4 regions of the Solibacillus sp. FSL R5-0449 genome follow, and region 1 is predicted to be linked to each of the others. Evidence: riboswitches for the same ligand, from Rfam matches in the RefSeq annotation. Region 1 holds a riboswitch; each other region holds the start of a gene.
What was found. Region 1 has a riboswitch for S-adenosylmethionine ahead of metA (homoserine O-succinyltransferase). Riboswitches for the same ligand answer to the same signal wherever they lie in the genome.

Region 1 (5,459 bases):
GTGACAGATGAAGAAATTGATCATGCGGTTTCCATTATGAAGCATTTTCACTGTGACCATTTAGCAAATAAATCATTCGAGCATTTGTCACAAGGTGAACGGCAGCGTGTTCAAATCGCAAGGGCCATTATGGCAGATCCCGAAATTCTCATATTGGATGAACCGTGTGGCGGGCTGGACTTAATCGAACGGGAAAACTTACTGCAGACGATTGAACAGATTGCACAAGCTGAAAACGGCCCTACCCTCATCTATGTGACTCACCATGTAGAGGAAATTCTGCCTTGCTTTAGCCATGTGCTTTTAATGAAAGACGGAAAAAATATCGAAGCCAATGCACGGGAAACGGTTTTAACAGATGAATTATTAAGCGATTTCTTCGGGCGTGAAATCAGTTTGCAAATCGAACGCGAACGTGCCTGGGTCGCGATTAAATAAAACGAACCAGCAGGAGTCCACCTCTTGCTGGTTTGTTTCATTTTATACACACTAAATATGATATTCAATATTCTCATCAACATAATGCCATTCGTACGGTGTTTCTTGGTATACGTAGTAGTTCAGCCAGTTGTAGAACAATAGATGCGAATGGGCACGCCAAACATTTTTCGGTGCCTGCAGCGGATCGTTATTCGGAAAATAGTTGACCGGAATATCCGTATTGTCCGGATCTTTCTCGATATCGCGGAAATACTCATCCGATAATGTCGTTGCATCATATTCCAGATGCCCTGTAATCATAATATGTTTATTGTTTTTCGATTGAACGATAAACACCCCTGCATCATCCGAATAGCTGAGTAAACGCAAGTCGGGATGTGCTCGTACTTCATCAATCGAAACCGATGTATGGCGTGAATGCGGTGCAACATACTCGTCACTGAATCCACGTACTAGATCTACTGTTAAATCCGTAATCACATGGGAATATACACCGGAGCATTTCTTCGGCAATTCGAATTTACCAATGCCAAAATGGTGGTACAGGGCAGCCTGTGCACCCCAACATATATACATGATTGAAGTAACATGTTCATTTGCCCAGTCCATCACATGCGTAATTTCGTTCCAGTAGCCGACATCTTCAAAATCCATTTTCTCTACTGGCGCACCCGTAATAATAAGACCATCAAAACGACGGTGCTTCACTTGGTCAAATGTTCGGTAAAATGTATCTAAATGCGATTTGGAAACATTTTTTGATTCGTATGTAGCTGTATTTAAAAATGTGACATCTACCTGTAATGGTGTATTCCCGAGCAAGCGTAGCAACTGCAGCTCGGTTTTCTCTTTTTCAGGCATTAAATTAAACACTAAAATATTTAGCGGTCGAATTTGCTGCGTTTTCGCACGGTCCTCCTCCATGACGAAAATCTTCTCTTTTCTAAGCAGCTCACCCGCCGGTAAATGTTTCGGAATATTAATCGGCATTTCACTTTCCCCCTCATAAACTATTTCAAAATACTTTTAATAATCAGTCGTGTTCAGGCATTGCATTGTTTTACGAGCGAAACGAACCGTTCCAGAACAACATAAAAAGCCCCTCTCACTCCAGCAAAACAGAATTGAGAGGGGCTTTTACCCGTTCTTATCTGCCAAGGTCAACACCTTGCTGGAAGTAGCACCTTTCTAGTAACACTAGAGGTTGCTGAAGCATCATAAGGCCAAGTCCCTCCGCTTCTCTTGATAAGACTATTAAATTGTCATTAGTGTATCATGTACTTTATAGTTTTGCAATAATTCAAAAAATATTATTTTACTCATCCTGAAGCTGTTCTTTTTCTATATTGAATAAGATGGTTTCCAGCCGCTCATCCCATACACGTGTCAACGTATTGTATACACGTACAAAATGTCTGTTTTCCTTTTGATCGAACAATAAAAAACATAGGACCGGTATATCATTAATCTGGATTGATTCCGTCGACACAACACTCGTTATATAGTGCGGAACTTCGTCTTCCGCCACCGGTTGTTCGGAAAGCTGCTGTTGAATGAAATCAACGAGCAATGTTTCTTCAATCGCTTCAATTTCTTCTGTATCCATTGTCGGGAAAGGCTCCGGAAACTCTTCCAAATCCGCGAATTCTTCCAGGTCCCCCTCCAATGGCCGTTCATGAATCGGACTGTATTGAATGAAGTAACTTGTTTCTTCTAGTTCCTCTTCAAAAATGCCCGATTCCAGCTGTGCTTTCCCTTTAGCAGTAAGCGCAAATTCCTGTTCTTTCACTATCATGCCGAGTCGTAACATTTTATTCGTCAAATCATGAATAAATAACGGTTCCACCAATAAAATTTCGGCTAAGAGCTCCACATTTTTCAGTTTTGCCTTTTCAAAGGAAATGAGCATCATCTTCATTAAAATATCCATGGCATTGCGCATCACGGGATGATATTTCACTTCCAATGTATGAATCGGAATGGCATATTGCATTTGCTTTTTAATTTCAATGGATGGGTTTTGGCTGAGTTCTTTCTGCAGCTGTAAAACTGTTCCTTGTAAATCCATTCAATCCAATCCCCCTGTTTCTACACAGCAAAATAGCCGTCCTGTTCTTTTACGGTCGTTAAGACATGGGCATACATATCCCTTGTTTTCGCGCTCTTTGGACGCTTCGTAAACATTTCGGTACTGCCGACCATAATGAGCAGTTCCCGGGCGCGGGATAAGGCAACATTGAGACGTCGGTAATCTTTCGCAAAGCCAATTTCTCCGCGCTCATTGTCATGATTCCGCACCATGCTGACAATAATGACATCCATCTCCATCCCCTGGAATTTATCGACCGATCCAGTACGGATGTGTAAATGCGGTACACTGATCTCCTGCTCGATCAAACGATTAATGCGCTTTACCTGCTCCGCGTAGAATGAAATAACGCCAACCGATTTTAATGCGTCTTGTGGAATCAGACCTTGTGCCTTTGCCTGCTCCGTTGCGGCATTTAATTCGAGCAGCTGCTGTTTAATCTGTTCCAGCTCAGCTAAATTGAATAAACTCGAGCCTTCTTTCATCCGCTCTTCAAAATACGGTTTGGCATTCGGTATATCGAGCCATAGCAAATGATGGTTTCGTGTAATTTTGGATGTTTCAAGGAAATGATCTCGTACAGCATCCGAATCCTCTAACCCACATTGCAGCTGTTCGGATTCATTTTCATAAAACGGTGTAATAGTTGACATAATATTTTTATGCATACGATACTGAAGGGCAAGCATCGTTTTGTTTTGCGACGGCAAATTGTTATATAAACGCTCAAATAGTGATTCTTCGAGTAATTTTTCAAGCTCCCGTTTTTCTTCAAATGTTGTACTTTCCTTCACAACTTGCTCCAATGTTTCTTCAAATGTCGCATCGCCTACAAGCGGCGGCAGCTGGTGATGGTCCCCAACTAAAATAATTTTTGCGCCTTTTAACATCGGCAGTAACAGTTCCGGTGGTGTTGCTTTTGAAACTTCATCAATAATGACGACATCAAACGTCGGGTAGTTGTCCATAAACTCTTTATTCGCCGAGGCAACACATGTTGTGCCGATTACATTGGCATGTTTCACGTACAATTTGCGGATTTCGTCCAAGTCATGGGCATTGGCATTTTTCAATAAACCATGCCATTCGTTTTGAAGTTCTGCTGTTACCGGGAGCAAACTAATTTTCACTTCTAGCGTTTCGATCTTTTCTGTAAAAAGTGTAATTTTTTCGTTTACTTCAATGATTGCCTGCTCAGGGTTCAGTTTTGTCAGCTGTTCAAGTTCTGTGCGGCGTTTTTCAAGCTGTACGCCTTCGCTGTTGATCCCTTTAAAGCGCACTGTTAACTGTTCAACCGTCTCAGTACCAAGGGCAATCTGTTCATTTAAAACTACCAGCTCTTCCGCTTTTTTGTTCAGTTGAAGCTCCACTTTTTCACGGTTTTGGCGCTGTGTTTCGGTTTTCATCTGATCCAGTTCATTTGTTGCGAGCAGTTCTTCCAGCTCATCTGTTGTATGATTCAGCGTTATCGACGGATCGATTTTTTCGTTGATTGTATCCATTTGGGATTTAATCGTTGTTGCCTCTTCCTCCAGCTGCTGAAGATGCTGTGCCTTCACATCATTTTGCTCTTTGAACTGTAGGATAATTTCCTCTTTCAGCTTTTCGAAAATAAGTACGGTTTCACGGATCGCATCCATATATTTATTGTTCAGCTGCTCGATGTATTGCATGCGCAAATGAATTCCCTGAATGGAGCGGGTGCCGTTTTGAGCATTTACGCGGCGGTCCCTAAAAGCGATACTCAGCTTTGTCAAAAACTCCTGAATCTCTTCAAGTGTATAATGATGCCCCATATCCAGCCTATCCGGTGTTACATGGATTCCTAACACCGTTTCACTGTAGTGCAACGCCTTTTCCAGACGTTCTTTCACATCTTTGATCGGCTTATACTGCTCCATTTGCGGCTGAATTCGATCAAGTGCTGTAAGTAAGCGGTCCATCGCATAGTTCCGGCGAATATTGTATTCACTCATGAACTCCTCTATTTCGTACACTTTTTTCAACGAAGCAATTTTATCGACGAGCAGATCATACTGTGACGTCTCATTGGCCTTTTCGATTTTCGTCTTAACTGCAGCAAAACGCTGCTGGAATTGATCAAGCTGTGCCTTATAATGACTTTGCGTAAGTTGCTGCTGGTAGTTTTCTCGCGCTTCTTTCAACTGTTGCGCTTGTTCTGTCAGTTGTTCGACTGACAATCCGTCTTTTACTTGCTGTTCGAAATTAGCGACGGTCTCGGCTACTGTGCTTCCTGTCGCCTGCAGTTTCTCCAATTTGCGTTCATTGTCTTCCAGTTCTTTTTTGCATTCGGTCAATTCTTTTTTTAATGCCAGAATCTTTTCGGCCAGAACATGCAATTCTGCCTTTGCCGCTTCTTTTTGTTCAATTTGAAGTTCCAGCTCTTTTTGTTTTTGTTTAAGCGCATCAATCTCATTTTGCGCTACATTGATTTCATCATTTAAAAGCTGTTCTTTTTTCTCATGCAGCGAAATTTCATGGCCGATTGCTTCAAACGTCTGCTCCTGCCAATACGACGCAACATTTTCCTCGATGAACTTCTTCCCTTCTTCTTCAATGCTTTCCGTACGGCCGTAACGCAAAATCCGGATATCTTTGTTCGATAAAAGCCGGCTTAATGCATTGTCGACCGCTAAGTTCGATTGGGAAGCAACAAGCGTTTTCAGACCCGCTTTTGCATTTTGATAGCAAATTTCCGAAATTACCGTCGTTTTACCGGTACCCGGCGGACCTTGAATAACATACAGATCTTCAGAGCTCATTGCCCCTTCGACTGCCTGCTGCTGGTACTGATTCAGCCGGTTATGAAAATCGAGAGGAACCGTTTTTTTGCGCTCGGCAATAACCGGTTTATCTTCGAATAAAATTGTTTCGAGATTCGCATTTGCAGCCAATCCTTCTTTTAACC
Region 2 (5,459 bases), 880 kb from region 1:
AGGGCGGTAAACCTGTTGCAACATTAAAGGAACATTTAGATCTTTCTTTAATTGAAGAAGCATCAGGCAAAGAAGAAACAGAAGAAATGGTAGCTATCCTAATTAAAGACTTCAATACAATTATGGATGCTTTAAATAAGGCAATGGAAACAGCTTCAGAAGAAGGCGATGACCGCACAGAGGATTTACTGAATGCTCAATTCCAAAGCCTTGAGAAACATACATGGATGTTAAATGCTTATTTAGGCAAATAATATCGGTTAAAACGACTCCAAACTCGGAGTCGTTTTTTGTTTATTCAGCGGTCTTTACGATACGGAATGACTGTGCGTTCCCTTACGATGTATAAATGCGATTATTGCCGTCCACCTTAACTATGAGGTGAGAATAATGGAAAAAAATAATGTTTATGTATCCATTGCCAATTTAACATGTAATCTGCATCCAGGGTCATCCTATGAATTTGTACTGAAAATGGAGCCGTACAAAGCGCGTGTATTTATGAAGCTGTTCAATCAGATGCAGGAGCTGGAGGCGTCAAATGCATTCCGGGCCCATATGCCGTTTATTCCATATCATTTGGACAGATTAAATCATGAAATCGACCACCGTCTGAAAAAAGTCTATGCGCTGATACATGAATTCGGTGATGAGGAAACGAAAAAATTCGTTGAGCAACTGCCTTACTTTACTCGTTAAATAGGCGATTTGATTGAACGGGTGACATCTGTTCGTTACACTATATAGTAGGAGTTGAGCGAAAAGATGTTTACATTTATCGATGAAAATAATTTACAAGTTGATTTAAGATTTGATGAAGGTCCATTCGAAGTTGAACCGAAGCATGTATTGGCACTCGTACAATATAAGGGGAAATGGTTATGCACGATTCATCACCGTAGAGGTGTTGAGTTTCCAGGCGGCAAGCAGGAACCCGGCGAGACGTTATACGAAGCGGCTGTCCGAGAGGTTTACGAAGAAGCAAATGTGGTCATAGAAGATGTAAAGTGGTTTGCCTACTACATTGTGCATGATGAGGTTCCGTTTTGCAAAGCGGTCTTTACTGCTAAAGTAAAGGCCATCGAACCTTTTACAGGAGACCATGAAACGGAAGGCATGTTATGGCTGACAGAAGAGGAGCTTTGGCAGCAGCCAAAATTGAGTTTCTATATGCGGGATGCAGGAATGAAAAAGATGTTGCAGGAAGTGAAAAATCATGAACGACAATGGTAAGATTTTTTCGATACGCAATTACCCGTCACCAAATCCTCATATCCGATTAGATGAAATCACGTATTGGTCACAAGGATTGCGTGTAAAAGGATTACTGGCGCGTCCTAAAGCCTCTGGTACATATGAAGCGCTTTTATATTTGCGCGGGGGACTTCAATCGATTGGCATGGTCAGACCTGCACGTATTGCCCAGTTTGCGATGCAAGGCTTCGTCGTGTTTGCCCCGTATTACCGCGGAAATCGCGGAGGGGAAGGGAAGGACGAATTTGCCGGGGATGACCGTTATGATACGGTAAACGGCATAGAAGTACTGAAGCAATTTATTCAGGTGGATAAAGTGAATTTATATGGTTTTTCCCGCGGCGGGTTAATGGTATTGTGGACAGCAATTTTACGTAAAGATATTAAATCGCTCGTAACATGGGCAGGAGTATCAGATGCGACCGCAACATATTGGGAGCGTGTGGATATGCGGCGCGGATTGAAAAGAATCGTTGGCGGTACGCCAAATAAAGTACCGGAAAACTATGATGACCGTACACCATTATTTGAAATCGAAAAACTTCAAACCCCCGTCCTCATTATTCACGGTACAGAAGATCAGCATGTTGATATCGAGCATGCCTATAAATTGGAGCAATATTTAAAAAGGGAAGGGAAATCTGTTGAGACATGGTACTCATCCGGATTAAAGCATCACTATCCCCCAAACCTGAACCGTGATACTGTGAAAAACTTGTGTGACTGGATGAAACGCCAATAAATACACAACAAAAAAACAGCATTTTTCTCTTAGAGAAAAATGCTGTTTTTGATTGAATAAACGTAGCTGATTAGTAAATTATACTAATGGGCCGCCTTTTTGAATGATTTCTTCTTCAACATTCTCGAATTTCTTGAAGTTGTTTTTGAACAGTTCAGCAAGTTCAGAAGCTTTTTTGTCGTATGCCACTTTGTCTGCCCATGCATCACGAGGATTTAATACGTTTGTTGGTACACCTTCAATTTCTACAGGGATGTTTAATCCGAAGACAGCATCTTTTGTAGTGTCAACATTGTTTAATTTCCCTTCGATTGCAGCGCGAACCATTTTACGTGTATATGAAAGCTTCATACGGCTACCTACACCGTATTCGCCACCAGTCCAACCAGTGTTTACTAAGAATACTTGTGAACCGTGCTCATCAATTTTCTTACCTAATTGCTCAGCATAAACTGTAGCGGCAAGCGGTAGGAATGGAGAACCGAAGCATGTAGAGAATACTGGTTCCGGCTCTGTTACACCGCGCTCTGTTCCGGCAAGTTTAGAAGTGAAACCGCTTAGGAAGTGATACATTGCCTGCTCTTTCGTTAATTTAGAGATAGGAGGTAATACACCGAATGCATCGGCTGTTAAGAAGACGATTGTATTCGGATGACCTGCTACTGATGGCAATACAATATTGTCGATAAAGTCGATTGGGTAAGCAACACGTGTGTTTTCTGTTAAAGAACCGTCTGCATAGTCGCATTCGCGTGATTCAGGGTCTACTGCCACGTTTTCCAATACTGAACCAAAGCGGATCGCATTGTAGATTTCCGGCTCATTTTCAGCAGATAGGTTGATTGTTTTTGCGTAGCAACCACCTTCAATGTTGAATACACCGTTGTCAGACCAGCCGTGCTCATCATCACCGATTAATTTGCGGTCTTTGTCAGCTGATAACGTAGTTTTCCCTGTACCAGATAAACCGAAGAATAATGCTACATCGCCTTCTTCGCCAACGTTGGCAGAGCAGTGCATTGGGAAAATACCTTGTTCAGGTAATAAGTAGTTCATAATACCGAAGATTGACTTCTTCATTTCACCTGCGTACTCAGTTCCGCCGATTAAGATGATTTTCTTTTCGATAGATGTTATAATAAATGTTTCCGATCCAGTACCGTCTACTTCCGGATCTGCTTTGAAGTTTGGCGCAGATACGATTGTAAACTCGGCAACGTGTTTAGCCAATTCGTCTGCTGTTGGGCGGATGAATAATTGATGACAGAATAGGTTATGCCAAGCATATTCATTAATTACTTTAATAGATAATTGAGAATCTTTGTCTGCACCGGCAAAACCGTTGAATACATATAACTCGTCGCGTTCTTTTAAGTAATTTAAAACTTTTACATAAAGTTTATCAAATACTTCTGCTGAGATCGGACGGTTGACTTTACCCCAATCGATTTTGTCTTTTGAGATTTCTTCTTCTACTATATATTTATCTTTAGGAGAGCGGCCAGTATATTTGCCTGTTTCAGCGCGTAAAGCACCCTCAACAGTTAGCGTTGCTTCTCCGCGTGATGTCGCTTTTTCAATCAATTGTGGAACAGATAATTGAGTTTTGATGTTTTCCCCGTTTAAAAGTTCTTTCAGCTCGTTAGCAATTTCTACCGAATTCATCTATTAAATACCATCCTTTTTTATAGTATTCCCTTATAGAGGGGAGTTGATTCCTAATTCAAAAATAGTATAACACATTAAGTGAAATAATCTATACTAATTGCAAATTATTTTTTCGTAAATTTTGACATATCGAAAAAAGTCAAAATTTGTTGACAGTCATTGATTTTTTGCGTAATATGTTTAATTGAACGGATACTCTTATCCCGAGCTGGTGGAGGGGCAGGCCCTATGAAACCCGGCAACCTGCGTATATTTTATACGTGTTGGTGCCAACCTGATGCAAGGGCAAAATTTCCCTTGAACGATAAGAGTGAAAGGTAACGAAACGTAATATCCTTTCCTCACGTGTGATGAACACGGCTATGAGCGAAAGGATTTTTTTTATTCTGTTTTACAATTTCGTACTGAGCGAAAATTATATAGTTACAGCCTTTCAGACCCTCGTGTTAAAGCAAATATAGCTTGACGTTAAAAAGGCCGGATACGCATATGCGTAAGTGCTCTAATATAACGGACATGGGTAATGAGTACCGTATCAATAAAAAACAATTGCCAAAGTGATTTAGGAGGAAATGACATGACAAATCGTCGACTGTTTACATCAGAAAGTGTAACGGAAGGACATCCGGACAAAATTTGTGATCAAATTTCGGATGCCATTTTAGACGCTATTTTAGCTGCAGATCCAAATGCACGTGTAGCTTGTGAAACTACGGTAACAACAGGCTTAGTATTAGTATCTGGTGAAATTACAACGTCTACTTATGTAGATATGAAGGGTATTATCCGCGATACAGTGGCAGAAATCGGCTATACACGCGGTAAGTACGGCTTTGATGCTGAAAATCTTGCAGTATTAGTAGCAGTAGGAGAGCAATCACCTGACATTGCACAAGGTGTTGATCAGGCATTGGAAGCACGTGAAGGTTCAATGACGGAAGATGAACTTGAAGCAATTGGTGCAGGTGACCAAGGTTTAATGTTCGGTTATGCATGTAACGAAACACCGGAACTTATGCCGATGCCTATTTCTTTAGCTCACAAATTAGCGCGTCGTTTAACAGAAGTGCGTAAATCAGGGGAATTGGAATATTTACGTCCGGATGGTAAAACACAAGTGACAATCGAATATGATGAAAACAATGAACCTGTTCGTGTGGATACGATCGTTATTTCAACACAGCATGATGAAGAAGCAACATTGGAACAAATCCAAACAGACATTAAAGAACACGTGATTAAACCGGTAGTTCCTGCACATTTATTGGATGAAGCTACAAAATACTTCATCAACCCGACAGGTCGCTTCGTAATCGGCGGACCTAAAGGCGATGCAGGTCTTACAGGTCGTAAAATTATTGTGGATACTTACGGCGGTTATGCACGTCACGGCGGCGGTGCATTCTCAGGTAAGGATGCAACAAAAGTTGACCGTTCTGCAGCATATGCAGCACGCTATGTTGCTAAAAACATTGTAGCGGCTGGCTTAGCTGACCGTGCTGAAGTACAATTGGCGTATGCAATCGGTGTTGCACAACCAGTGTCAATCGCAGTTGACACATTCGGTACAGGTAAAGTGGCGGAATCAGAAATCGTAAACTGGGTTCGTGAGCTCTTTGATTTACGTCCTGCAGGCATTATTAAAATGCTTGATTTACGTCGCCCGATCTATAAGCAAACAGCAGCTTACGGACATTTCGGTCGTACAGATTTAAATGTGCCATGGGAAAATACGGATAAAGCAGCTGAACTGAAAGCAAAAGCAGGAATTTAATAAAATATAAAGGAGCATCCA
Region 3 (5,459 bases), 1.6 Mb from region 1:
GTTTGCTAAACAAATATCGATGACATGTGCTCCGTTTTTAACTTGTGCACGTGCAATTTCCGCTGCTTCTTCAAATTTGCCGTCAACGATCAGGTTTTTGAATTTACGAGAGCCGATAACATTCGTACGCTCCCCGATAAATAACGGGCGCATTGATTCATCGTATTGCAATGGCTCGATACCTGATACGACATGTCCATGTGTTACATCTTTCGGCTCACGCGGTTTATAGCCATCTACCGCTTCACGGATCGCCGCAATATGTGCCGGCGTTGTACCACAGCAGCCGCCGACGATATTCAGCCAGCCTTTTTCTGCAAAGCCTTGCAGTTTTTTTGATAATGAATCCGGTGTTTCATGGTAGCAGCCTTCCTCGTCCGGTAAACCGGCATTCGGATAACAGCTAATATAACCATTCGAAAGCTCCGCCAATGAACGGATATGATCGGTCATAAATTCCGGACCTGTCGCACAGTTCAGTCCGACAGACAACGGTTTAATATGTTCTATCGAAATATAAAATGCTTCGATTGATTGCCCGGCAAGCGTTGTTCCCATTGGCTCAATTGTCCCTGAAATCATAACAGGCAGCTCTTTGCCAAGCTCTTCAAATGCACGGTGAATCGCAATCGTTCCTGCTTTAACATTCAGCATATCCTGGGAAGTTTCCATTAAGATTAAATCCGCCCCAGCTTCGATTAACGCTTTCGCCTGTATATAAAAGTTTTCTTCTAGCTCTTCAAATGTAATACCGCCTGTTACCGACAATGTTTTTGTCGTTGGTCCGATTGCACCTGCAACAAAGCGTGGCCATTCCGGTGTCGAAAACTCTTTCGCCGCTTCCAGTGCAATCTCAACCGCCCGCTTATTAATTTCAACCGCCTTGTCACCTAAGTCATATTCATCCAGTACGAGCGGTGTTCCGCCAAATGTATTTGTACAAATAATATCAGCGCCTGCAGCTAAATATTCACGGTGGATTTTGCCCAATACATCCGGTCTTGTCAGCACGAGGTTTTCGTTACAACCGTCTAAATCTTCTCCGCCAAAATCTTCATATGTTAGATTTTCTGCCTGAAGCATCGTCCCCATGGCACCATCGATGATAAGTATTCTTTTTTGTAATTGCTCATGAATTGGGTGATTATACATTCGACTGAACTCCTTTACTTTGCGCATCATATAGTTTTACATAGTCCATTAATTCCAGCGTCATATCATAGCGTAAAAACGGTGTAATTAAATAAATCCCGTTAAAGTATTTGCAAGCCGTATCGAGTAGCTCTTTCGCAATCGCGATGCCTTCTGCTGTCGCTGCTTCCTTGTCATCCCCGCAAGCAGCCATACGCGCAAGTACTTCATCTGATAACTTAATTCCCGGTACTTCATGATGTAAAAATTCCGCGCTGCGCGATGACGTCAACGGCATAATTCCGATATAGATTGGTGTTTCCAAGTGTTTAGTCGCCTCATAGATTTCGACGATTTTCTCTTTCGTATAGACCGGCTGCGAAATAAAGTAATCTGCACCATGCTCGATTTTCTTCTCTAAACGGGCAACAGCACGGTCCAAAACACGGACATTCGGATTAAAGGCAGCGGCCACAGAGAAGTTCGCCTGTTTTCGTAACGATTTCCCTGTAAAAGAACCACCCTTATTTAACTGCTTAATTAAGGAAATAAGCTCCATTGATGAAACATCATAGACGCTTGTCGCACCCGGGAAATCTCCCACTTTTGTCGGGTCCCCTGTAATGACAAGAATATCGTGAAGTTCCAGCGCATCCAGCCCCATCAAATGTGACTGAAGCCCAATTAAGTTGCGGTCACGGCATGTTAAATGCGGCAATGAGCGAATCCCATGCTCTTTTAAAATAGCGGCCATCGCGATATTACTAATACGCGGTGAAGCAAGTGAGTTATCCGCCATCATAATGACGTCTGCGCCCGCTTTTGCCAGCTGTTTTGCCCCTTCGACAAACCCGTCAATTTCCAGATGACGCGGTGTATCAAGTTCCACAATAACAGAGCGTTCACGTTTTGCTTTTTCGTGAAGCGGCTCTTGCTTACGCGGTTCTGGAATACGGACAAATTGTGTTTGCCCAGGTTTGGCTTCTTTTGTATCGACCGGCTCCATATTCGCCAAACGTTTTTTTACTGCTGCAATATGCTTCGGTGTTGTTCCGCAGCAACCGCCAATTAAACGGACTCCCTGATTTACGAGTTCGACAGCGGCACGTGCAAAATAATCGGTTTCCGACTCATAGACAACACGACCATCTTCAATATCCAGTAATGATGCATTTGGGTATGCCGATAAAAATGCCTTATCCGGTAAATTGACTCCTTCAAACGCCTGGATTGTATGGAAAGGACCTAATCGGCAGTTACTCCCAACAATATCTGCACCTAATCTTTCCAAATCATGAAAAGCTTCATTTAAAGACATCAAATTTTGAAGGACACCCGGTTCCTGCATTGTGACTTGGGCAATGATCGGTAAATCGGTCATTGAACGTAATAGATGGACACAATGGGATAGTTCTTCAAAATCATAATACGTTTCAAGTAAAAATCCGTCCGGTTCTCCAGCTAGTAATACTTCAGCCTGCTCTTGGAATGCAGCTAAAATTTCGTCTAATGTCGCATCACTTTTTCGGATTCCGCGAATACCGCCAATTGTCGCCAGAACATATTGTCCATCAAGGGAGGCAGCACGCTTTGCGATTTTTAATGCAGCTTCATTAAATTCAAAGACACGATTTTCATAGCCATATCGTGCAAGCTTTATCCGGTTTGCCCCATATGTATTTGTTTGGATAATATCTGCACCCGCCGCAATATATTCACCATGAATTTTCTCTATAATATCAGGACGTGCAATATTCATTTCTTCATGACAATAATCCAATCCATATGAATAAAGAAGTGTTCCGATTGCCCCGTCTGCTGTTAAAACCCGCGTTTGTAATTCTTCAAGTAAACCCATTGCCTTCACTCCATCATTTACAGTATTTTCAGTATATTAACGATATAAAAAAACCTTCTTTCATTAAATAAAAGAAGGCTTAGTAGTGATCAACTTAATCCCTTCTCATCTTCTGGCATTTGCCACTGGATTTAGCACCTGACTTAACGTTGGTTGCTGAAGTTTCATCGGGCCAGTCCCTCGACTTCTCTTGATAAGAAAATAATATGAATTTTTAAAATAATTAAATGAATCATAACGTTATCTAATAATTACGTCAATACCCTTTAGCTGAATGAAGTATTTCTTTACATAATTCGACTAATAATCTGTTCAGCCGTTTTTTTACCGTTTAAAATACAGGCACCGATTCCTACACCGAAATAGGCACATCCCGCTAATAGAACATTCGGGTAAGCCTCTTCCAGTTGCTTCATAACTTCCGATAATGCTTCATTATGCGCCAAATCATAGCGGGGCATCTGGTCAATCCACTTTGTTACATTAACAACCGTCGGCTCCGCTTCAACACCTAAGCTGAGACGAATATCTTCCAATGCTACTTTTGTCAGCTCTTCATCAGACATGGCTGCCAACTCTTCATAACGCGGGTTAATATTTTTATAAAACAGGCGAACGAGTAAATTACCCTCTGCCGACGTATGTTTCCATTTACGGCTTGTCCATGTCGACGCATTGCAAACTAAATCGCTATTATGGGAGACGATAAAGCCTGTTCCATCAGCTGGTAAAACATCATCAGGCACATCAAAGCCCACATACATCGTTAAAGCAGATGCAGTCGTGAACTTTTTCAGCTGCTCTTCCAATAATTCATCCTGTATGACATGACGCACTGTTTCATTTGGAACTGCGAGTACAACAACATCGGCCAAAATCGTTTCATCTTCCAGCACGACTTCATATTGCTCTTCTTTTTTTGAGATTTGCTTTGTTACCGTATTTTTCATGAATTCAACTTCCGGCAGCTGTTCCTCTAAACGATCGATCAATGCCGATAAACCCGAACGGAAAGAGATAAATTTCTTATTCGCTGCTTTTTCGAATTGTTCCCGATGTGCTTCGAATCCTTTAATAATCGATCCGTATTTATTTTTATAGTCCACTAAATAAGGCAAAGTGGATGCCAGGCTCAATTGATATAAATCACCCGAATAAACACCCGCTAATACGGGGGCAATTTGTTTGCGGACAATTTCCTCCCCTAAAAAGTACTCCAAAAACGTTCCGATAGAGCTTTCTTTTGTAAATGTAGTGTTCGGAATTTCCAAATCTTGCAGTGCTCTCTTTTTACCTTCTTCAGAAATTAGCGTACTCGACATAAGTGATTCTACACTCATCGGAATACCGAATGTCGAGCCTGCCGGGATTGCATGAAGCTCATTATTCGTATGAATGTAGGAAATACCTGTTTCGTTATAGACAAGCTCTGATTCAAAATCAAGCGCCTTTACAAGCTCCAAAACCCCTGGATGACGAGCTACAATTGAGTCAGCCCCCGTTTCCATAATAAAACCTTTATCCTTTTCGGAATGAATTTTCCCACCTAAATATGCGTTCTTTTCAATTAATATTAACCGCGCTTCCACATTTTGCTCGTACATTTTATTTTTCAAATAATGCATCGTACATAGCCCGGTAATCCCGCCACCTACAACTACTACTGTTTTCATATCCATTCTCTCCTATTTCGTTCGCTTCTCTTTTTATAAGTATAAACTTTTTTATATTAAATATGGTCTGCTGGGTATCACATTTTTCAGAACTTCATAAGAAAAGCCACCCTACTTAAAAATATGGTAGGATGGCTTCTTGTTTATTTATAAGATAGTTGCTTTGTTAGGGAAATAATTTCTGCCTCCAAAGATGTAGAGCGTTTATCAAAATAACGGATACGTTCAATACTGCGATTTTCTAAATGTTTGTTTAGATCTAACATATTTACTGCATCACTCGCAAACAGTTTTAAGGTACGGACACCAGATTCAATTTTCCGAACTTCCTTGCCATAAATAAGTGCGGTATTATCTGCTGTTTTGCCCTTCTTCAATTCCAAAATATTAGTATTGATAAGCTCATCAATTTGATTGTAACGTTTTTCTTGTTTATCCGTCATCATTTGGATTTTTTGCTTGTATTTAACAACATCTTTATGATCTAGTCCTGTTTGGACATAACTTTTTAAATATTCAACGATTGTACATAGCGTCGTCAAATTCTCCCGCTGTTCTAATAGCATTTGTTGTAGTTTTTGAATACTATCCTCATTGTGTTCAGAAGAGAATTGGTGGACTGCAAACATAAACATAAAAATTCCCCCTTCTTAATACTTTCCCCTTATAATATATTTCCTATTTTTCACGGAATTTAAACCTATTTTTCTCCATGAAATGGGTCTAAATTATGACAGAGAGACAGGAAATTGAACCTTTTACTGTATCTATCATATTATTATTCATATATATCTTTA
Region 4 (5,459 bases), 1.3 Mb from region 1:
CATTGATTCCGTCATTAAATGCTTTGTCCCCGGTACACGCTCACGGCTTGCATCGGTAACTAAAATCTTCGCGACCTCCAGTTCAACACCTAGCTTTTCGCGAAGCTCCTGCCTCTTCTCATTTAAAATATGGTAAATTCCCTGACCTACTGTGCCAAATCCTAAGATCGCTGCCTTGATTGTTGCCATTGCCTTTCTCCTCCAAATTCTTAACACGCATATATTAACGAATAATTCAAAAAATTTATCTTAAAGCAAATTCTATCTTATATAATACATGAAAACAAGGGAAATCTCGCCTAGAAGGACATTTGTTTACTGTAAACGGTCAATATTCATCCAAATTTTATTTTTTAAGAGCTATTTTAGGGTGGAGGGCGTAAAGATTTCCAGTCATTTCTTGTAGTTGAGGCTATGTAGTGAGGGCGTTTTGTTATTTTCTAATATATTCGGAAATCATCTAATATATTTTAAAATGTTCTAATAAAATTGCGATCTTCTAATATATCCGGCCAATGTTCTAATATGGATGCAAAACATGCTAATATCCGAGCTCAATGTGCTAATATCACTCACACTTCTTCTAATATCCCACTCCATTGTTCTAATAAAACCGGCATACCGGTTTTTGCATCCATTTTTCGGCTAAAAAAGCACGTACCCAAACCACGATTCCCCTCAAATTCTAATAACATCGCCATTTCTTCTAATATTCCCAAAACTTCTTCTAATAACCTTCTTAATTCTTCCAATAAAACCCATACATCACATCACCCGCAAAAATCTTCAAAATAAAAAACACTAGCAAGGGGGCTCGCTAGTGTTCCGAAATTATTTTATACTGCCACGTTTATATCATTAAAAGCCCGTAAACGATAGGCAGTTAAAATTTTGGTCATGACGATTTCCTCTTTTGCCGAGTAGTCAGGAACCGCGTATGGGCGCTCCACTAACTGAAATTCCCCGTACTTTAAAAACCATTCTCTTGCTGGCGATAAAATATGGGCTGTACCATGAATTTTGTATGCTTCGGCTACTTCTTTTACAACATAACCTTCTGTGGAAAGATCGTGAGCTTGTTCTGAGAAAGCATTGTGTCCAAAAACATGCTGCCACATCGTATTCACATCGGCCAAAATTTGCTGGATAGCGCAAGCGTTCACAAATTCCTTTACGTCATTAAGTTCATAAATAATATAGGCTGCAATGTTTTGTGCACTGTATACTTTCCCCATGTTGAACAACTCCTTTTCTTCCAATGATGCTGCAACATCATTTTAAATTTTTCTGGTTGGTATTTTATTATCCCCATTGTATTACTAGGTTTTATATTTGTCAATAAAACTTATAAAAATAGTAGGGATTAATTTTCTAAAAATTGCTTAACTTCTCGAATGGGAGAAGCTAAGCCTTTCATCACATTTATACGTTTGTTTCTACGCCTACTTCAGCCGCAACTTTTGCTAGTGCCTGTTCTAAATCAGCGATAATATCTTCTGCTGCTTCTAACCCGATCGATAAGCGAATGAGCTCTTCCGATACGCCGGCAGTTTTTAATTCTTCAGCAGATAACTGTTGATGTGTTGTGCTCGCAGGGTGGATGATCAATGAACGGGCATCCCCAACGTTCGCTACATGAGAGAACAGTTCCACGTTATCGATTACTTGGCGGCCTGCTTCACGCCCACCTTTAATACCGAATGTAATGATCGATCCGAAGCCATTTTTCAAATACTTCTTCGCTAGATCATGTGTCGCAAAATCTTCAAAGCCGTTGTAATTTACGTATTCCACAAATGGGTGGTTTCTTAAATACTCGGCTACTTTTTGTGTATTTTCATTGTGTCGGACAATACGCAAATGAAGCGTTTCAAGTCCTTGCAGGAAGTTAAATGCCGCGTCAGCAGATAATGTTGGACCAAAATCACGCAATAGTTGAACACGAAGCTTTGTCGCAAATGCAGCGCCTGCTGTGTCAATTCCGTAGCGTAGACCATGGTAGGAAGTATCCGGTTCTGTAAATCCTGGATGTCTTCCTTGCGTCCAATCAAACTTCCCTGCATCAACAACAATCCCGCCGATCGTCGTTCCATGACCGCCAATCCACTTTGTTGCAGAATGAATGACAACATCCGCGCCGAATTCGATCGGATTACTTCCGTATGGGGAAGCAAATGTGCTGTCGATTAATAAAGGAAGACCATTGTCATGAGCAATGTTTGCTACCGCTTCAATATCCAGTACTTTTAAGCTTGGATTTCCGATAATTTCAGCGAAGATTGCCTTCGTTTTATCCGTGATTGCCGCCTGGAAGTTTGCAGGATCTGATTCATCCACAAATTTTACTGTAATGCCGTAGCGAGGCAATGTAGTTGCGAATAAATTGTAAGTCCCGCCGTAAAGAGAGCCTGCCGCAACAATTTCATCCCCTGCACCGGCTACGTTTAAAATAGAAAATGCTACTGCTGCTGCGCCAGATGAAAGCCCTACTGCAGCTGTACCCCCTTCTAATAAAGCAACCCGTTCTTCAAATGCCCCGACTGTCGGGTTCATAATACGGGAATAAATATTGCCTGTCTCCTGTAATGCAAATAGACGTTGCGCATGAGCAGTGTCGTTAAATGCATAAGCCGTTGTACGGTAAACCGGAACAGCGATTGCTCCTGTTTCAGGATCTGGTTTTTGACCCCCGTGTAATAATAATGTTTCTGGTCTTAAATTTGTCATTTTATTACCCCCAAAAATTTAATCGATGGTGAAATCGGTGTTTTTTGAGGAGGATTTTTTAAATGAAAAAAACCCTCTTCAGTTAAGAAGAGGGTTGCGCATGAGCAAGTTTGCCTCCTCTTATCTTTCAAAATGATTGTCCATTTTGTAGGATTTAGCACCTTAGTCAGTTCATCACTTACTGGTTGCCGGGCATCTCAGGGCCTATTCCCTCCGCCGCTCTTGATAAGAGTTATGTGATTTGTGTTCCATCGTTGTGTCTCAGTATAAAACATACTAATCCGATATGTCAATACAAAAAATTTAAAATTTTCAGATTTAATTCTGATTGCTCTTATCTGTATTTAACGATATGCAAAAATTCCCTCACTAAGAATTGAACAGACGCTAATAATCGACTTCAAGTAAAATATTGACTAAAATAAGCATGAAGGATACACCATTAAGTTTTATTACATAAAAGGGAGATGTTCACGTGAATACAAAAGAATTATTACGCAGTCATACATCTGTTCGTAAATATACAGGTGAGGAAATTTCAAAAGAAACGGTCATCGATTTAATCGAAACGGCACAAATGGCAGCAAGTTCGCATTTTGTCCAGGCATACAGTGTCATTTGGGTAACGGATGAAGAAAAGAAAAAGAAGCTTGGGGAACTGTCTAAAAACGAATTCCAGTTCAAAACAGCAGGTGCCTCTTTCTTGTTTTGTGTAGATTTCAAACGTTTGCAAGTAGCGGGTCAAAAGCATGGGGTTGATATTTCTGCTGACTCTGCTGAAAATGTTCTTGTAGGGGTAGCAGATGTTGCGTTATTTGCCCAAAACTTCGTTATTGCAGCTGAATCAATGGGTTATGGCATTTGCTATATCGGTGGTGCCCGTACTAATCCTAAAGAAATCAGCGAGCTTTTCAATTTACCGGAATACGTTTTCCCGTTGTTTGCGATGACAATCGGTACACCGACAAAACGTAACGAAACAAAGCCGCGTTTACCGGTAGCTGCGGTGTTGCATGAAAACGGTTATGACGTTGATAAGTATGAAACACTTCTGGATGAGTACGATGGAATTATGGAAGACTATTACAGCAGCCGTTCTTCAAATCAGAAGACTGCGACATGGACGAAACAAATGGCTGATTACTTAGTTCAGCAAAACCGTCCGCATATGAAAGACTTCCTTGCTTCACGAGGCTTTACTTGGAAGTAATCCAATTAAAAAGGAGTATGCCTCAAAATGGCATACTCCTTTTGTTTATTTCAACCCTTCAATCTGCAATGTTTTTACAGGTTGGAAGTCTTCTCCTGTTTTTGCATACGTAATCGTCGCCTGGTCACCTTCTTGCAAGTAGATTGCAAATGGTGCAACTTCTGTAGATACGATGAAGTTTTCGCCTGTGTTCGCCAGGAATGATACGATCGTGAAATCACCTACACGTTCTTTATAAACACGCACGACTTTTACTGTCGCTTTAGCTTCTTCAGCATTCGAAGTACCATCTACCGTACTTCCACCACGGCTTAGCGCTGTTTTATAAAGTCTTAATGCTTCATTTGGCGTCGTACCAAATGCCGAAATTTCAGGATTTGCTGCAGAGACGATGAAGTAATTTTGCAGGAATCCGTTCGCATCCAGTACAGCTGACAGCCAGCTCGCTTCACCATAGAAGTTGTAAAGGATCGGCATTTCGCCTTCCCATTCTTTTTCGATGAACTTTTTCTCGATAATTTCAAGAGCCCCTTGGGAATCCATATAAGACTCTTCCAGATTTCCGGTATAGTACGTTGCTTCACCCGTACGTGCATGTGTTAATGCATAACCAAGCATCGAGTCAACGCCCTCTTTAGGACTTGTAAAGTCAGTGAAGTAATACATTTCCCCGTCTTCCATAAAGATCGGGCTTACATTTGCTTCCGTACCTTCATCACTCGGCAACTTAACATCCTTTTTGCCGACTAGACTATTCCAGAAGCCGTGTACATAGTTACCGTAATAACTATTCTGCAAACTTACTGCTTCCGGTGATACAGCACCATCAATAAATTCCGGTACATCCGCAATCGCAATTTTTTCTGTAGCACCCGTCTCCGCATCAACAAGTACAATCCCTTTTACATCAAAGCCGTTACGTGCCGAAATAAATTCGCCGTAAGAACGGATGTAATACGGTTTTCCCTCTTCATCAATTTCCAGCTGCGGATCACCATAGAAAATTAATGATGGATTTTGAAGACGAATATGACGCTCCAGATTTTTATTTAAATAAGCTGATGGAACATAGCTCATTTCAGCCTTCACAAACTTTGGATTATCGCTTGAGTCTGTTGCACTCATCGTGAAATAACCAGGTGTTGTTTTTCCGTTGAACCACTTAAAGAATCCTGAAAACTCTACAGGTGCAATGTAAACATAGTTACCATTTACTTTTTGAATTTGCAGGTTTCCTAATTCATAATAGCTTGTGTTTGGCACTTGTCCAAACGCTTTTTTCATTTTATTTTTAGCGAACTTTGGTGGTACACTTGCCGGTGTTTTCGTCTCATCAAACGGCGAAATTTCCGTTTTTTCCTTCATCTCTGAAGACTTGAATTTTTCATCTGCATTTAAAAATGGCGCACTTACTAAATAGCCGATCCCAATAATGCTGACAAGCACGATTGCCGATTTAACTTTTTGCTCCTTACCGACTGCAAAAATTGCTCCGATAATTGCTACAACAGGTATTACGTAT

Region 2: linked by a shared signal. The riboswitch ahead of metK (methionine adenosyltransferase) and the one ahead of metA (homoserine O-succinyltransferase) in region 1 are both predicted to bind S-adenosylmethionine.
Region 3: linked by a shared signal. The riboswitch ahead of MKY27_RS16100 (bifunctional homocysteine S-methyltransferase/methylenetetrahydrofolate reductase) and the one ahead of metA (homoserine O-succinyltransferase) in region 1 are both predicted to bind S-adenosylmethionine.
Region 4: linked by a shared signal. The riboswitch ahead of MKY27_RS01615 (O-acetylhomoserine aminocarboxypropyltransferase/cysteine synthase family protein) and the one ahead of metA (homoserine O-succinyltransferase) in region 1 are both predicted to bind S-adenosylmethionine.

Annotation. Positions count from the first base shown of each region.
Region 1 covers NZ_CP150239.1:1,660,077-1,665,535, reverse strand. Annotated here, with positions in the region: gene MKY27_RS08105 (ABC transporter ATP-binding protein) at 1-438, shown strand, start outside; gene metA (homoserine O-succinyltransferase) at 490-1,431, opposite strand; SAM riboswitch class I at 1,586-1,693, opposite strand; gene MKY27_RS08095 (nucleoside-diphosphate sugar epimerase) at 1,757-2,509, opposite strand; gene MKY27_RS08090 (AAA domain-containing protein) at 2,530-5,459, opposite strand, start outside.
Region 2 covers NZ_CP150239.1:2,536,209-2,541,667, reverse strand. Annotated here, with positions in the region: gene MKY27_RS12620 (DNA starvation/stationary phase protection protein) at 1-254, shown strand, start outside; gene MKY27_RS12615 (transposase) at 391-699, shown strand; gene MKY27_RS12610 (NUDIX domain-containing protein) at 766-1,233, shown strand; gene MKY27_RS12605 (prolyl oligopeptidase family serine peptidase) at 1,217-1,996, shown strand; gene pckA (phosphoenolpyruvate carboxykinase (ATP)) at 2,075-3,661, opposite strand; SAM riboswitch class I at 3,860-3,975, shown strand; gene metK (methionine adenosyltransferase) at 4,242-5,438, shown strand.
Region 3 covers NZ_CP150239.1:3,214,683-3,220,141, forward strand. Annotated here, with positions in the region: gene metH (methionine synthase) at 1-1,152, opposite strand, end outside; gene MKY27_RS16100 (bifunctional homocysteine S-methyltransferase/methylenetetrahydrofolate reductase) at 1,145-2,989, opposite strand; SAM riboswitch class I at 3,092-3,189, opposite strand; gene hemG (protoporphyrinogen oxidase) at 3,277-4,662, opposite strand; gene MKY27_RS16110 (chemotaxis protein) at 4,806-5,297, opposite strand; gene MKY27_RS16115 (tetratricopeptide repeat protein) at 5,441-5,459, opposite strand, start outside.
Region 4 covers NZ_CP150239.1:322,716-328,174, reverse strand. Annotated here, with positions in the region: gene MKY27_RS01630 (homoserine dehydrogenase) at 1-189, opposite strand, end outside; gene MKY27_RS01625 (hypothetical protein) at 573-752, opposite strand; gene MKY27_RS01620 (hypothetical protein) at 837-1,235, opposite strand; gene MKY27_RS01615 (O-acetylhomoserine aminocarboxypropyltransferase/cysteine synthase family protein) at 1,423-2,727, opposite strand; SAM riboswitch class I at 2,845-2,959, opposite strand; gene nfsA (oxygen-insensitive NADPH nitroreductase) at 3,203-3,937, shown strand; gene MKY27_RS01605 (hypothetical protein) at 3,983-5,459, opposite strand, start outside.